Regions from separate parts of the Labrys sedimenti genome, predicted to be linked through region 2. Evidence: riboswitches for the same ligand, from Rfam matches in the RefSeq annotation. Region 2 holds a riboswitch; the other holds the start of a gene.

Region 1 (7,620 bases), on a different contig from region 2:
GACGCGAAGCCCATATGCGCCTTCGCATCCGTGATGCTCTCAAGGAGACCGAAGGACCCGTCGCGGTGGTCTGCGGCGCCTGGCATGTGCCGGCTTTGACCCGCAAGGTCGCGATCGCCGACGACAAGGCGCTGCTGAAGGACCTGCCGAAAACAAAGGTCGAGGTGACCTGGGTTCCCTGGACGGAGACCCGCCTGGCTGCCGCCTCGGGTTATGGCGCCGGCGTCTCCTCGCCGGGCTGGTATGGGCATTTGTGGAGCCTCTACGAGGACCAGCCAGCCGCCATGGAGCCGGATGTGTTCGCCTCGACCTGGCAGACCCGCGTCGCCACTTTGCTGCGCGAGGAGGGCCTCGGCGCCTCCACTGCTTCGGTGATCGAGGCTTCGCGCCTGGCCACCGGGCTTGCGGCCTTGCGCGATCTTGCCGTGCCGGGCCTTGCGGAAATGCGAGACGCTACGCTGGCCGCGCTTTGCCACGGCGACGAGGTGCCGTTCCGCGTGGTGGAAAGGCGCCTGATCATTGGCGAAGCTGTCGGCGAGCTCGACGAGAACGTGCCGCAAATGCCGCTCGCCGCCGATCTCGCCCTCTGGCAGAAACGCCTTCGCCTGAAGCCCGAAGCCGTGGCGCAGGAGGTTTCGCTTGATCTGCGCAGCGAGGCCGGCCTTGCCAAGTCGACCCTGCTGCATCGTCTCGATCTCCTTGGCGTCACCTGGGGGCGGCTCAGTGGCAGCGGCAGCGGGCGCGGTACCTTCCGGGAAATCTGGGTGCTGGCCTGGACCCCGGAGCTGTCGGTGAAGCTTGCCGAGGCGCTGATCCACGGCGTGACCGTCGAGCAGGCTGCCGGCGGGGCGGCCGTGGCGCGTGCCTCCATGACAAGGGATGTTCGGCTGCTTGCCGATCTGGTGCGATTGTGCCTGATGTCCGATCTGCCCCAGGCAGCCGAGCGTTGCATCGGCTTGCTGCAGGCGGCGGCGGTGGATGCGGCCGATGTGGTCAGCCTGATGCAGGCCGTGCCGCCTCTGGTCTCCGTTCTGCGTTATGGCACGGCCCGCAAGATGCCGACCGAGGCGCTCGCTTCGCTCGCCAAGGCGATGGCCGTCGAGGTCAATGCCGGCCTGGGACTGGCGGCGGCCAACCTCGATGACGATGCCGCGGCGGCTATGCGCAAGGCGATGGTGGAGTTCGACGACGCCCTCAATCTGCTGGATGACTCCCATCTCAGCCATGAATGGCTGCAGCGCCTGCGCCATCTCAGCGGTGACGCATCCGTTACACCCCTTATCGCAGGCCTTGGCCTGAGGCGGCTTTACGATCGATCCGCGCTGGGAGAGGGCGAGGCTGCGGTTGCTTTCTCGTGGGCGTTGTCGCCGGGCAATGCGCCCAAGGCGGCCGGGCAATGGCTGGAAGGCTTTCTCGGCAACAGCGCGGAGGTCATCCTGCAGGATCCGGCCTTGTTCGCACTCGTCGACGGCTGGCTCAACGAGCAGGAGCCCACCGACTTCACCGAAGTGCTGCCGATGCTGCGCCGGGCCTTTTCCGGATTCGGCATTAGCGAGCGCCGGCGCCTGATGGCGGAGGTGGCGAAAGCGACTTCCGGACGGCAGGCACTGCCGAAACACTCCGGCGACGATCTCGCCGCTCCGGGTTTTGCCGCCGCCTTGCCGCTGCTCACCACGATTCTGGGGCTCGACGCGTATGATCGATGAGACAAACGACGACATCGGCATGGAAGCGGCGGGGACTGCAGGCTCCCCGGGCGAACGGCGCCGGCGTTGGCGCCTGGCTCTGGGCGGGGACGACGATACCGATCTCTCGCCGGACGATGTCCGCATGGATCGCGCGCTTTCGGCGCTTTATGGCGATGGCGAGGGCGGCAAGGGAACTCCAGGCCGGCGCGGCGGCCTGGGCGGCTCGGCGCCGCGCGTGGCGCGCTGGCTCGGCGATATCCGGGAGTTCTTTCCCACGCCCGTGGTGCAGGTGATCCAGCGCGACGCCTTCGAGCGCCTCAACCTCAAGGCGATGATGCTGGAACCGGAGTTTCTCGCCACGCTCGAGGCGGACGTTCATCTGATCGCAGATCTCATCAGCCTGCGCTCGGCCATGCCGGACAAAACCAAGGACACCGCCCGCATGGTGGTGAAGAAGGTGGTCGACGAATTGATGAAGCGTCTTGCCCAGGCCACGGCCGAAACCATCCGAGGCGCGGTGTTGCGCGGCAGGCGCACCAGCCGGCCGCGTTACAACGACATCGACTGGCCGCGCACCATCACGGCCAATCTGCGCCATTGGCAGGAGCAGTACCGGACCGTGGTGCCCGAAAGGCTGGTCGGCCATGCCCGGCAGACGCGGACGAAGGCCGAGCTCGATCAGGTCATCCTCTGCGTGGACCAGTCGGGCTCGATGGCGACGTCCGTGGTCTACTCCTCGATCTTTGCGGCGGTGATGGCCTCGCTGCCGGTGATCGAGACCAAGCTCGTCTGTTTCGATACCCAGATCATCGATCTGTCAGAGGAACTCGCCGACCCTGTCGAGGTGCTGTTCGGCGTGCAACTCGGCGGCGGTACGGACATCAATGCGGCGCTGGCCTATTGCCAGGGCCTGGTCTCCCAACCGGCCAAGACTCATCTCGTGCTGATCACCGATCTCTACGAAGGCGGCAATGCCGCGGAGATGCTCGGGCGGGCCGCGGCACTGGTGGCCAGTGGCGTCAATCTCATTGTGCTGCTTGCCTTGTCCGATGATGGACGGCCGGGCTTCGATGCCAATCATGCCCAGAAATTCGCGGCGCTGGGCTGCCCGGTCTTCGCCTGCACGCCCGACCAGTTCCCGGACATGATGGCGCATGCGCTCAAGCGCTCCGACCTGCAGGAATGGGCAGCCGGGCAGGACATCGCGACGGTCCGGGCCTGAGGGAACCACCGGTCGGATCGGCACATCTTTAGCGTGCGCTCTTTGGGAGCAGCCGGCTCCCGCAAAACAGGCTTTCCCTCGTCCCGGGAAAACGCTAACACGGGAATCGTCTCATGGGGTGCCCGCAAGGGCTGAGAAGACGACGGCCGCAAGCGACGTCTAACCCATCGAACCTGATCCGGGTTGTGCCGGCGGAGGGATGAGCTTCGAAGCTTTCAGCTTCACCTCGATTTTCTTCACCGCCGTCATCCGTATCGAACCGTTTTCGACATGGAGGACGCTATGCTGAGGAAATTGCTCGCCGCTCTTGCACTGGCCACCGTCGCCACGACGGCCTCGGCGCAGGACAAGCCGGTGCTTACCGTCTACACCTATGAGAGCTTCTCCGGCGAATATGGACCCGGCAAGCCGCTGCAGACCGCCTTCGAGGCCAAGTGCAACTGCAAGCTGACCTATGTCACTGCGGATGATGGTGGCGCCCTCTTTGCCAAGCTCAAGCTCGAAGGGGCCTCGACCAAGGCCGACGTCGTCGTCGGGCTCGACGACAATCTGATGGGAGAGGCGGAAAAGTCCGGCCTGTTCGCGCCGCATGGCGTGGCAGCCGAGAAGCTCTCTCTGCCCGAGCCTTGGACCAACAAGACTTTCATTCCCTATGACTGGGGCTATTTCGCCTTCGTCTATGACAGCGACAAGCTCAAGAACCCGCCGGCCAGCCTGAAGGATCTGGTCGACGACAAGAACGGCCCCAAGCTGGTGATCGAGGATCCGCGCACCTCGACGCCGGGCCTCGGCCTGCTCGCCTGGATGAAGGCCGTCTATGGCGACAAGGCTTCCGATGCCTGGAAATCGCTGAAGCCTCGCATCGTCACGGTCACCTCGGGCTGGTCGGAAGCCTATGGCCTCTTCCTGAAGGGCGAGGCCGACATGGTGCTCTCCTATTCGACCTCGCCCGCCTATCACATCGGTGCCGAGAAGAAGACCAACTACAAGGCCGCGATGTTTCCTGAGGGGCACCAGACCCAGGTCGAGGTCGCCGGATTGATCCAGACCTCCAAGCAGCAGGATCTCGGGCGGCAATTCCTCACCTTCCTCATATCCGATGAGGCCCAGGCCGTCCTGCCCGAGACCAACTGGATGTATCCGGCGAGGACGCCGGCTGCCGGCCTGCCGGAGAGCTTCAAGGCCGTTGCCGTTCCGGCCAAGGCCCTGATGGCGGATCCGGCCAAGCTCGCCGAGAACCGCAAGGCCTGGATCGACGAATGGCTGGCCGCCATGGCGAAGTGAGCAGGGATGTGAGAAGGCGCTTGCTGCCTCATCCTCGATGCCCGGCCTGATTCTCCTCGGCGGCCTCGCCGCACTCGTGCTCACCGCGCTCGCCAGCCTGTTTCTCGCGGCCGGCGGCGACGCCTGGCAGGGCAATGTCGGCTATCTCGTCTCGATTGCCGGGTTCACCGTCTATCAGGCGCTGCTGTCCACCTTGCTGTCGCTCTCGTTCGGGGCGTGCGTCGCCCTGGCGCTGGCGCGGCGGCAATTTCCGGGACGCCGGCTGCTGCTGGCCCTGTTCGGGGTCGCGGCGGCGCTGCCCTCGATCGTGGCCGTGTTCGCCTTTGCCGGCATCTATGGCCGGGCGGGCATTGCCAACACCGTGCTGGGCGCCATCGGCCTGCCGGCCATCTCGCTCTATGGGCTGACCGGCATCCTGCTGGTACATGTCTTCTTCAACGGCGCCTTTGCCAGCCGAGTGTTCCTCGCGGCGCTGGAGACCGTGCCGGGAGAGCATTGGCGGCTGGCAACCTCATTCGGCATGCCCCCTACCACGATCTTTCGCCGCATCGATTGGCCGGTGCTGAAGCGAGATCTGCCGGCGCTGGGGCTCCTGATCTTCATCGCCTGTGCGACGTCCTTCGCCATCCCCCTTACGCTCGGAGGCGGGCCGGGCAGCGCCACATTCGAGGTCGCGATCTACCAGGCCATCCATTCCGATGCCGACTTCGCCAGGGCCGCAGTGCTGGCCCTGTTGCAGATCGCCGCCATGGCGTTGCTGGTGACGCTCGCCGCGCCCTTGCTGGTGCGCCCACCGGAGGCAGCGAGCGTGGGACGCAGGCTGGAGAGGCCCGATCGGGAAACTGGCTGGTTGCGCCTGGTGGACGCGCTGGTCATCGGCCTTGCCCTGCTTCTCCTGCTGCCACCCTTGCTCGCGGTCATTCATGCCGGCCGCACACTGGCGGCTGGCGTCGATCCACAGGTGCCCCGGGCGCTCGCGACCAGTCTGGTGGTTGCATTGGCGGCCGCCTTGCTGGCGCTGGCCGCCGCCCTCCTGCTGTCGCGTTCGCGCTTGTCGCTGGCAGGGCAGGGCTGGCCGCGCCTTGCCCGGCTGATGGCTGCAGCCCCTTTGCTCACCCTGGCCGCTCCGCCATTGGCCTTCGCCGCGGGCCTCTACGTGATCGCCCGGGCGCTGGGCGTGACCGATTTCGTGGCGATGCCGGCTCTCATCCTGGTCAACGCCATGATGGCACTGCCTTTCGTGCACCGGCTCGTCGATCCGCCCATGGCTCTGGCTGAGGAGCGGTATGGCCGACTGGCCGACAATCTCGGCCTGACCGGCTGGGCGCGGTTGCGTCTGGTCGAGTGGCCCTTGCTGGCTCCTTCGGCCACGGCGGGTTTCGCCCTCGCCATGGCGCTTTCGCTCGGCGATCTCGGAGTGGTGGCCCTGTTCGGCTCGCAGAGCCTGGTGACACTGCCGGCCTTGCTCTATGCCAAGCTCGGCTCCTATCGTGTCGCCGAGGCGGATGGTATCGCTGCGCTGCTTGCCGGTCTGGTGCTCGTGCTGTTCCTGGTGGCTGGGCGGTTTGGAGGCCGGCATGCTCGTCGTGGATAATCTCACCATCACCATAGACGACTGGACCGGACGCTACGGCCTCGCCGTTCCGCGCGGTGCGCTGGCGGCCATGGTCGGCCCCTCCGGCGGCGGTAAATCTACTTTGCTGCATGCCATTGCCGGTTTCGAAAAGCCGGAGAGCGGCAGGCTCAGCTTCGACGGGATCGATCTCCTGCCGCTGAAACCGGCCGACAGGCCGGTGGCCATCGTCTTCCAGGACCATAATCTCCTGCCCAACCTCACCGCCTTGCAGAACGCCGGTCTTGCCCTGTCGCCATCCCTTCGGCTCTCGGCGGCAGATCGCCAGGCCATCTCGGCGATGCTCGACCATGTCGATCTGGCCGGCATGGAAATGCGCCTGCCTTCAGAGCTCTCCGGTGGTCAACGCCAGCGTGTCGCGCTCGCGCGCGCCATGCTGACCACGCGCCCGCTGCTGCTGCTCGACGAACCGCTGACGGGGCTCGACCCCACCATGCGTGCCGACATGATCGACCTCATCGATACGCTGCGTCGTGAGAAAAACCTGACCGTGCTGATGACCACGCATACGCCCGAGGATGTCGAGGGCAGGGCCGATCAGGTCATCACGGTTGCAGATGGGCGGGTGGTCGCCTGACAAGGCTTCGAACTCGGGGTAAAAGCTATTGAGTCGCTCGCTGTGGCGTCTTTTACCTGGGAGCGCGGACGTCCTCGTCCGCTCTTGGAAACACTCCGCTTGCGGATAGGAAGAGCGGACGAGGACGTCCGCGCTCCCAGGACATTGGAAGGAATCGCCCGGATGGACGCCCGTGAACTCGCCCGATTGATCGCCCAGGGGCGGGGCACCGAGCCGGCGGATCTGGTGATCAAGAATGTGCGCCTGCTCGACCTCGTCAGCGGCGATCTCACCGAGACCGATATTGCCATCGGCGGGGACCGTATCGTGGGGACCTATGCCAGCTATCGCGGCCGGCGCGAGATCGACGGGCGCGGGCTCGTGGCGGTGCCCGGTTTCATCGACACGCATCTTCACGTCGAATCCTCGTTGGTCACCCCTTCCGAATTCGACCGCTGCGTCCTCCGGCATGGCGTGACCACGGCCATCTGTGATCCACACGAGATTTCCAACGTGGTGGGCGCCGATGGCATCCGCTATTTTCTGGAAGCGGCCGGTGAGACGGCGTTGGACCTGCGCGTCCAGCTCTCGAGCTGCGTGCCCTCGACCCATCTGGAGACCGCCGGCGCAAGGCTCGAGGCTGCGGATCTCGCACCCTTCAAGAACCATCCCCGCGTGATCGGCCTTGCGGAGTTCATGAATTTTCCGGGCGTGATCAATGCCGATCCTGCCTGCCTCGCCAAGCTATTGCCGTTCCAGGACGGCCATATCGACGGCCATGCCCCGCTTCTCATCGGCACGGATCTGAATGCCTATCTCACCGCCCGCATCCGTACCGACCATGAGACGACGACGGCCAGGGAAGGTCGGGAAAAGCTTGCCAAGGGCATGACGCTGCTGATCCGGGAAGGCTCCGTTTCCAAGGACCTGCACGCCCTTGCCGAACTGATCACGGTGAGGAACTCGCCCTATCTCGCCTTCTGCACCGACGACCGCAATCCCCTCGACATTGCCGAGGAGGGGCATCTCGATTTCATGATCCGCACCGCCATCGCCCTCGGCGCCGAGCCGCTGGCGGCCTATCGCACCGCGACCCTGTCGGCGGCCATGGCTTTCGGCCTCAAGGATCGCGGCGTGATCGCGCCCGGCAAGCGGGCCGACATCGTGCTCATCGAGGATCTGGAGCATTGCGCCGTGCGCCAGGTGATCAGCGCCGGCCGGCTGGTGGAGGACGGCT
Region 2 (7,620 bases):
TGCTTTGCTGCAATGAGGGGGCTGGCCTGCGCCTTTTGCATGGCTCTCCGGTTTTCTCTCAAAAAGGCACGGCAGGACCGCTGCCTTCGCCGATTTGAAGCCCGATTCCTGCCCTGAGGCGATCTGCCAGCCATTGCTTGGCGTACTCGACCGAGGCGGCGAGCGTGCAGCCGCCTGCCAGGTTTGCAGCGATGGCCGAGGAAAGGGCGCAGCCCGTTCCATGCAGGTTTGGGGTTTGGACCCACGCCGTTGCGAAGCGCTGGGTAACGTCACGGGTGGCAAGAATGTCGACCGCTTCGCCGAGATGGCCATGCCCGCCCTTCAGCAGCACGGCCTGCGGGCCGAGGGCGAGGAGGGCCCGGGCTTGTTCGATCATCTGCGCCTCGCTTTCCGCCGGCGTGCCGTTCAGCAAGATCGCCGCTTCCGGCAGATTCGGCGTGAGACAGGTCGCCAGCGGCAGGAGATGGGTTTTGAGGGCGGCGGGCGTACCCGTTTCACCCAAGAGCCGGCCCGTCGTCGCCGACATCACCGGATCGAGCACGATGGGCAAGCCACGGCCCGCGAGGCTCTCGGCGATGATGCGAGCATGGACCCCGCTGGGCACCATGCCGATCTTGACGGCGCCCACCTTGAAATCGTCGAGCACGGCATCGATCTGCGCGGCGAGTACCTCCGGGGGGACCGCATGGATGGCGCTGATGCCGCGGGTGTTCTGCGCCGTGATGGCGGTAATGGCCGTGGTGCCGAACGCGCCGAAGGCGCGAAAGGCGGCAAGGTCTGCCTGGATGCCGGCCCCGCCGCCCGAATCGGAACCGGCAATGCTGAGCGCGATCGCCGTCATGCCCTGACCGTGGCTGGCCGGGTTGCCGCCAGCCACGCCTGGGTCCGTGCATCCGGATCGGGATGCCTGGTGACGTCGCTGACCATGGCGATCACATCCGCGCCTGCAGCCAGGCACCCGGGCGCCCGCTCCAGGGTGATGCCGCCGATGGCGATCAGGGGCGTGTCGCCGATCAGCCTCTTCCACTCGCCGATACGCTCGAGGCCTTGAGGGGCGAACGGCATGACCTTGAGCGTGGTGGGGTAGATGGGCCCCAGTGCCACATAATCCGGCTTGCACGCGAGCGCGCGCGCGAGTTCACTATGATCATGCGTGCTGATGCCGAGCCTCAGGCCGGCAGCACGGATGGCGGGGAGGTCGGCGGTGTCGAGGTCGCCCTGGCCAAGATGGAGGAAATCGGCGCCGGCCGCGATCGCCGCCCGCCAGTAATCGTTGACCACCAGGTCGGCGCCATAGGTACGGCAGGCTGCCAGGGCGGCGCGGATGTCGGGCAGGGCGGTCTCGTCGTCGCGGTCCTTGATGCGCAACTGCACGAGCTTAATGCCCTGCCTCACCAGGCGCTCCACCCAGTCGACGCTATCGACCACGGGGTAGAAGGGATCGAGCCGCCAGGTCGTATCGATGGTGCTCATGCCAGCACCGCCGAATCCAGATTTGCCCGGCCGAAGACCGGCGTCGAAGGGGCCGCCATGTCGCGCGGCATCATGGGATCGGCCAGAAAGGCGAGGCGCCCGGCCTCGATGGCGAGGGCGAAGGCCCGCGCCATGGCGGCAGGATCGCCCGCCTTGGCGACGGCGGTGTTGAGCAGCACCGCGTCATAGCCAAGTTCCATGGCGTGCGCCGCATGCGACGGCGTGCCGATGCCGGCATCGACCACCAGGGGAATGTCGGGGAAATGCGCCCGCATGCTGCGCAGCCCATAGACGTTGTTGAGGCCGCGCCCCGAGCCGATCGGCGCGCCCCAGGGCATCAGCACACGGCAGCCGGCCTCGATGAGGCGTTCGGCAACCACCAGATCCTCGGTGGTGTAGGGGAAGACCTCAAAGCCTTCGGAGGTGAGGATGCGAGCCGCTTCCACCAAGCCGAAGACATCGGGCTGCAGCGTATCGGCCTCGCCGATCACTTCCAGCTTGATCCAGGGCGTGCCGAAGACTTCGCGCGCCATCTGCGCCGTCGTCACCGCCTCCTTCACGCTGTGGCAGCCTGCGGTGTTGGGCAGCACCTTGACGCCGAGTTCGCGGATCAGGTTCCAGAAGCTCTGGCCGCTGCGGTCATTGCCGGATTCCCGCCGCAGCGAGACGGTGACGATGCCTGCAGCGGACGTGCGCACGGCCTCGGCAAGGATGGCCGGCGAGGGATATTGCGCCGTGCCGAGCAGCAGGCGGGAGGTGAAGGGGGTGTCGTAGAAGGTGAGGGTGTCGGTCATGGTGTCATTTCCGGGTGCGCGGACGTCTCGTCCGCTCTTGGAAGCGCCGTATGTGCGGATAGGAAGATGCGAGCGAGACGCCCGCGCTCCGTCATCCCCCCTGCCGGGGGGCGAGAATCTCGACGGCATCGCCGTCCTTGAGAGCCGTCCGGTCGCGATCGACGGCCCGCACGAAACGCCCGTTGATCGCGGTGGCCACCACGCTGTCGCCGAGTTCGAGCGCTTCGAGCAGGTGTGCCAGGGTGGCGGCCTCGGTTTGCTGGCGCTCGCCGTTGATGATGAGGGTCATGCGTAAACTCCTTGCTGGGCTGTCCGCACGGGCAGGATCCGGTCGGCTGCTTCCTGGGCCAGGGCCGGCGAGAGCAGGAAGCCGTGGCGGAACAGGCCGTTGAGCGAGATGACGCGCCCGACCACGGTGAGGCGCGGCAGATTGTCGGGAAAGGCGGGGCGCAGCCCGGCTTCGAGTTCGAGGATCTCGGCCTCCCCGAAGGCCGGATGCAGGCTGAACGCCGCCGCCATCAGCTCCATGGTCGAGCGCAAGGTCGGCGGCCCGTCATGCTCGCTCTCGATCATAGTGGCGCCGATCATGAAGCGATGGTCGGCGCGCGGCACGATATAGAGCGGAAAGCGTGGGTGCAGGAAACGCACGGGCCGGGACAGGGTGATGCTCGGGGCGTGAACCAGGATGGCCTCGCCCCGGACACCGCGCAGATCCGGCAGCTCGCTGCGTGCGGCAAAGCCGCGGCAGTCGATCACGGCGTCCGTATCGACGGCGTGCGGCTCGGCCTCGGTTCCGAAGCGGATTTTCACGCCGAGTTGTGCGAGGCGTCCCGCGAGCACCTGCAGCGCCCGTCTCGGGTCGAGATGGGCCTCGCGCGGGAAGAACAGGCCCTGCGGGAAGCGGCCCGCAAGGTCCGGCTCGAGCGTTGCGATTCCAGGCCCGTCCACCGGGACATGCGCCTGGGTGCGACGGGCGAAACGGGCGATCTCGCTGCCGTCGCGAGCCGGTGCGACCACCAATGTGCCGCGCTGCACGGTTTCCTGCACATGGCGCGGCCACCAGGTGAGCGCGAGTTCGCCGCGCCGCTCGACCTCGATCTCGGCGCTTTCACGCTCGCACCAGGGCGCCAGCATGCCGCCCGCCAGCCAGGAACAGGCCTGGGCACCCAGGACTTCGCTACGCTCCAGGATCTCGACGTCGGCGCCACGGGAAGCGCATTCCATCGCCGTGACGAGGCCGGCGACGCCGGCCCCCACCACGGTGACGCGCTTGACGTCATTCGGCCGGGACATAGAGGGCCCCGCCCTGTTCGAGGAATTCGCGCGATTTCTCCGCCATGCCCTGCCGCGCGGCTTCCTCCATCGCCCGGACCTCGTCACGCAGATCCTGTGTGATCTTCATCGAGCAGAATTTCGGCCCGCACATCGAGCAGAAATGCGCGACCTTGTGCACGTCCTTGGGCAGCGTCTCGTCGTGATAAGCGCGCGCGGTATCCGGATCGAGGGAGAGGTTGAACTGGTCCTCCCAGCGGAAGTCGAAGCGTGCCTGCGACAGGGCGTCGTCACGAATCTTGGCGGCCGGATGGCCCTTGGCGAGATCGGCGGCATGGGCGGCGATGCGATAGGTGATCACGCCGGTCTTGACGTCGTCGCGGTTGGGCAGACCGAGATGCTCCTTCGGCGTGACGTAGCAGAGCATGGCCGTGCCGAACCAGCCGATCATTGCCGCACCGATGCCGGAGGTGATGTGGTCGTAGCCCGGCGCGATGTCGGTCGTCAGCGGCCCGAGCGTGTAGAAGGGTGCTTCGCCGCAGGCGGCGAGCTGCTTGTCCATATTCTGCTTGATCTTGTGCATGGGCACATGACCAGGACCCTCGATCATCACCTGGCAGCCCCGATCCCACGCGATCTTGGTCAGTTCGCCCAGCGTCTCCAGCTCGGCGAACTGCGCGGCGTCGTTGGCATCGGCGATCGAGCCGGGGCGCAGGCCGTCGCCGAGCGAGAAGGAGACGTCATAGCGGCGCATGATGTCGCAGATGTCGCCGAAATGCTCATAGAGGAAGCTCTCGCGATGGCCGGCCAGGCACCAGCGCGCCATGATCGAGCCGCCGCGCGAGACGATGCCGGTGACGCGGCTGGCGGTGAGCGGCACATGGGCGAGGCGAACGCCGGCATGGATGGTGAAATAGTCAACGCCCTGCTCGGCCTGCTCGATCAGCGTGTCCTTGAACACCTCCCAGTCGAGCTTGAGCGGGTCGCCGTCGACCTTCTCCAGCGCCTGGTAGATCGGCACCGTGCCGATCGGCACCGGCGAATTGCGCAGGATCCAGGAGCGGATGTTGTGGATGTTGCGCCCGGTGGAGAGGTCCATCACTGTGTCGGCGCCCCAGCGCGTGGCCCAGACCAGCTTCTCCACCTCCTCGGCCGCACCCGATGTGACGGCGGAATTGCCGATATTGGCGTTGACCTTCACCAGGAAGTTGCGGCCAATCACCATCGGCTCGAGCTCGAGATGGTTGATGTTGGCGGGCAGGATGGCCCGGCCCAGGGCGATCTCGTCGCGCACGAATTCCGGCGTGACGAATTCAGGAATGGCCGCGCCGAAATCCTCACCGTCGGCCCGGCGCTCGGCTGCGCCTTCGAGGGCTTTCTCACGGGCGAGATTCTCGCGGAAGGCGGCGTAGACCATCTCTTCGGTGACGATGCCGGCCCTGGCGAATTCATATTGTGTGACGAGTTGGCCGTCGGCGCCGCGGCGCAGCTTGCGTGTCGCCGGGCACGGCGCCACCAACCTGTCGGCGGAGACATTGCCGTTGTCCTCCGGCTTGACGATCCGGCCTTCGATCGCGCCGAAGCGGCGTGCGGCGATCCAGTCCTCGCGCAGGGTCGGCAGGCCCTGCTTCAGATCGATGCTGGCGCCATCCTCGGTATAGGGGCCGGAGGGATCGTAGACGCGGATAGGGGCGAGCGAGGCGTCGCTCAGCGCGATCTCGCGGAAGGGCACCCGCATCGCAGGGTGCGAAGCGGGAGCCGCATAGACCTTGCGGGAGCCGGCGATCGGACCGGTGGTCACGCTTTGCGGCGCGGCGATTTTGGTCTTTGGGGTTTGGACGTTCATGGATCTCCTCCTCATTGCGAGTCATGGAGATCCGGGGCGACGATTGTCTGGGCCGAACCGGCATCGCAGCCAGCTTCGGGGGCTTCAAGCCAAAGAATACAGCCAAAGCCCTGTTCCCGTCCCTTCGCCGGCATGACCCGGATCAGGTTCGAAGGGTTCGGCTCTAGGCCATCTCAGCCCTGCTTGCGCAGGACACCCCTCGGAACGATTCCAAGGTTAGACCCGGAATCGGCCTGCGTCCAGAGGGAAGGATTGTCGCATTGTCTTGGAAGGAGAGAGGCTGTGGCTTCTGTGCTACGGGCGCTTGCCCTGCTCACGCACGAATTCGATGCAGCGATCGAGGTGGTCGCGAAGTCGAATGGCCGTGTCGAGATCGAAATTCATGTAATTGGTTGGCGACCCTTCGGCGCCAGCATATCCGTCCGGCTTCATGGAGAGGCCAATGACCAGCGACCTGTCATCCAGCGTTTTCTTGACGCGCCATTCCAGGAATGAATGTGCGTAATTGCCATGCTCCTGCGGCGTACTGAAGACTACCGACCCAAGGAGGGTATTTAAACTCTTCGAGCCTGACAGCAGACCTTTGAACATCGCCCACATGGCAGCACCATTGGATATCGGATACCGCAATCAAGACGGTGTGCCCATGCCGCTGTCAAGCTGGTCGGTTCTAGTGGCAGGTCATTGTCGCTTCTCACCCCCGCCAGGCCGCAGCGATCATGTCGGAGGCCTTCTCGGCGATCATCACCACGGGCGCATGGGTGTTGCCGGAGACGATGGTCGGCATGACAGAGGCATCGGCGATGCGCAGGCCTGAAATACCGCGCAGGCGCAGCTGAGGGTCGACCACCGCCGCCGCGTCGGTGCCCATCCGGGCCGTGCCGACAGGGTGGAAGATGGTTGTGGCGATGTCGCCGGCGGCCTTTGCCAGATCATCCGCCGACTGGATCGCTGGCCCTGGCTTCAGTTCTTCCGGCCTGAAGGCCTGCATGCGTTGGGTCGCCATCAGGCGGCGGGCCGCGCGGATCGAATCGGCCGCGACCACACGGTCGCCTTCCGTGGAGAGGTAGTTCGGCGCGATTTCCGGATGGGTCCGGACATCCGGCGAGACGATGCGGACATGGCCGCGCGCTTCCGGCCGGAGATTGCAGACGGAGACGGTGATGGCCGGGAAGGGATGCAGCGGCGAGCCGAAAGCGTCGAGCGACAGGGGCTGGACGTGGAACTCGATATTGGCGTCGGCAAAGCGCGGATCCGATTTCATGAAGATGCCGAGCTGGCTCGGCGCCATCGCCATCGGTCCCGAACGCTTGAGCGCATAGGTGAGGGCGATCTCAGCCTTGCCCAGCAGCGAGGCCTGCCACTCGTTGAGGGTGCGCGCGCCGCTGATCTTGAAGATGGTGCGGATCTGCAGATGGTCCTGCAGGTTCTCGCCGACCCCCGACGCGTCGAGCACGAGCGGGATGCCGTGCCTGGCCAGGAGCGCTGCCGGCCCGATGCCGGACAGCTGCAGGAGCTGAGGCGTGCCGATGGCGCCGGCCGTCAGCACCAGCTCGCGCTTGACCGAGACTCGGGCCGGCTTGCCGTCCAGGCTCAATTCGAGGCCTTCGGTGCGTCCGCCGGCAACGCGGATCCGCTCGGCCATCGCCCCCGTGAGAATGGTGAGGTTCTTGCGCTGCTTGATGGGATTTATGAAGGCCCTGACGGCGTTGAAGCGAAAGCCGGCCTTCTGGTTGACCTCGAAATAGGCCGAACCGGTGTTGTCGCCGGCATTGAAGTCGTCGATCTGGGGCACGCCGAGTTCCTCGGCCGCCTCGCGCACCGAGTCCAGAATGGGCCAGGACAGGCGCTGGCGCTCGACACGCAGTTCGCCATTCGCGCCATGGAGGGGCGTGCTTCCGGCATGGTGGTTTTCCGAGCGCCGGAACAGCGGCAGCACGTCGTCCCAGCCCCAGCCTGTATTGCCGAGCTGCTGCCATTGGTCATAGTCGGCGGCCTGGCCGCGCATATAGATCATGCCGTTGATGGAGGAGCAGCCCCCCATTACCCGGCCGCGCGGATAAGCGAGCGAGCGCCCGTTCAGGCCCGGCTCGGCCACGGTCCGGTAGCCCCAGTCGGTGCGCGGATTGCCCATGCAATAGAGATAGCCGACCGGAATGTGGATCCAGTGATAGCGGTCCGAGCCGCCGGCTTCGAGCAGCAGCACCCTGGCGTTGGGATCGGCGGAGAGCCGGT

What was found. A riboswitch is a leader RNA that binds a small molecule or an ion and turns the genes downstream of it on or off. The one in region 2 is predicted to bind thiamine pyrophosphate.
Region 1: another riboswitch for thiamine pyrophosphate. It lies ahead of thiB (thiamine ABC transporter substrate binding subunit); the one in region 2 lies ahead of thiC (phosphomethylpyrimidine synthase ThiC).

What each region holds. Positions count from the first base shown of each region.
Region 1 is NZ_JAXOUF010000002.1:1,003,725-1,011,344, forward strand. Features, by position in the region: gene U1R88_RS11050 (DUF5682 family protein) at 1-1,706, shown strand, start outside; gene U1R88_RS11055 (VWA domain-containing protein) at 1,726-2,910, shown strand; TPP riboswitch at 3,015-3,127, shown strand; gene thiB (thiamine ABC transporter substrate binding subunit) at 3,181-4,194, shown strand; gene U1R88_RS11065 (ABC transporter permease subunit) at 4,232-5,788, shown strand; gene U1R88_RS11070 (thiamine ABC transporter ATP-binding protein) at 5,772-6,404, shown strand; gene ade (adenine deaminase) at 6,567-7,620, shown strand, end outside.
Region 2 is NZ_JAXOUF010000003.1:396,631-404,250, forward strand. Features, by position in the region: gene thiD (bifunctional hydroxymethylpyrimidine kinase/phosphomethylpyrimidine kinase) at 59-841, opposite strand; gene U1R88_RS13450 (thiamine phosphate synthase) at 838-1,473, opposite strand; gene U1R88_RS13455 (thiazole synthase) at 1,470-2,267, opposite strand; gene thiS (sulfur carrier protein ThiS) at 2,359-2,556, opposite strand; gene thiO (glycine oxidase ThiO) at 2,553-3,560, opposite strand; gene thiC (phosphomethylpyrimidine synthase ThiC) at 3,544-5,385, opposite strand; TPP riboswitch at 5,488-5,595, opposite strand; gene U1R88_RS13475 (hypothetical protein) at 5,680-5,985, opposite strand; gene U1R88_RS13480 (GMC family oxidoreductase) at 6,080-7,620, opposite strand, start outside.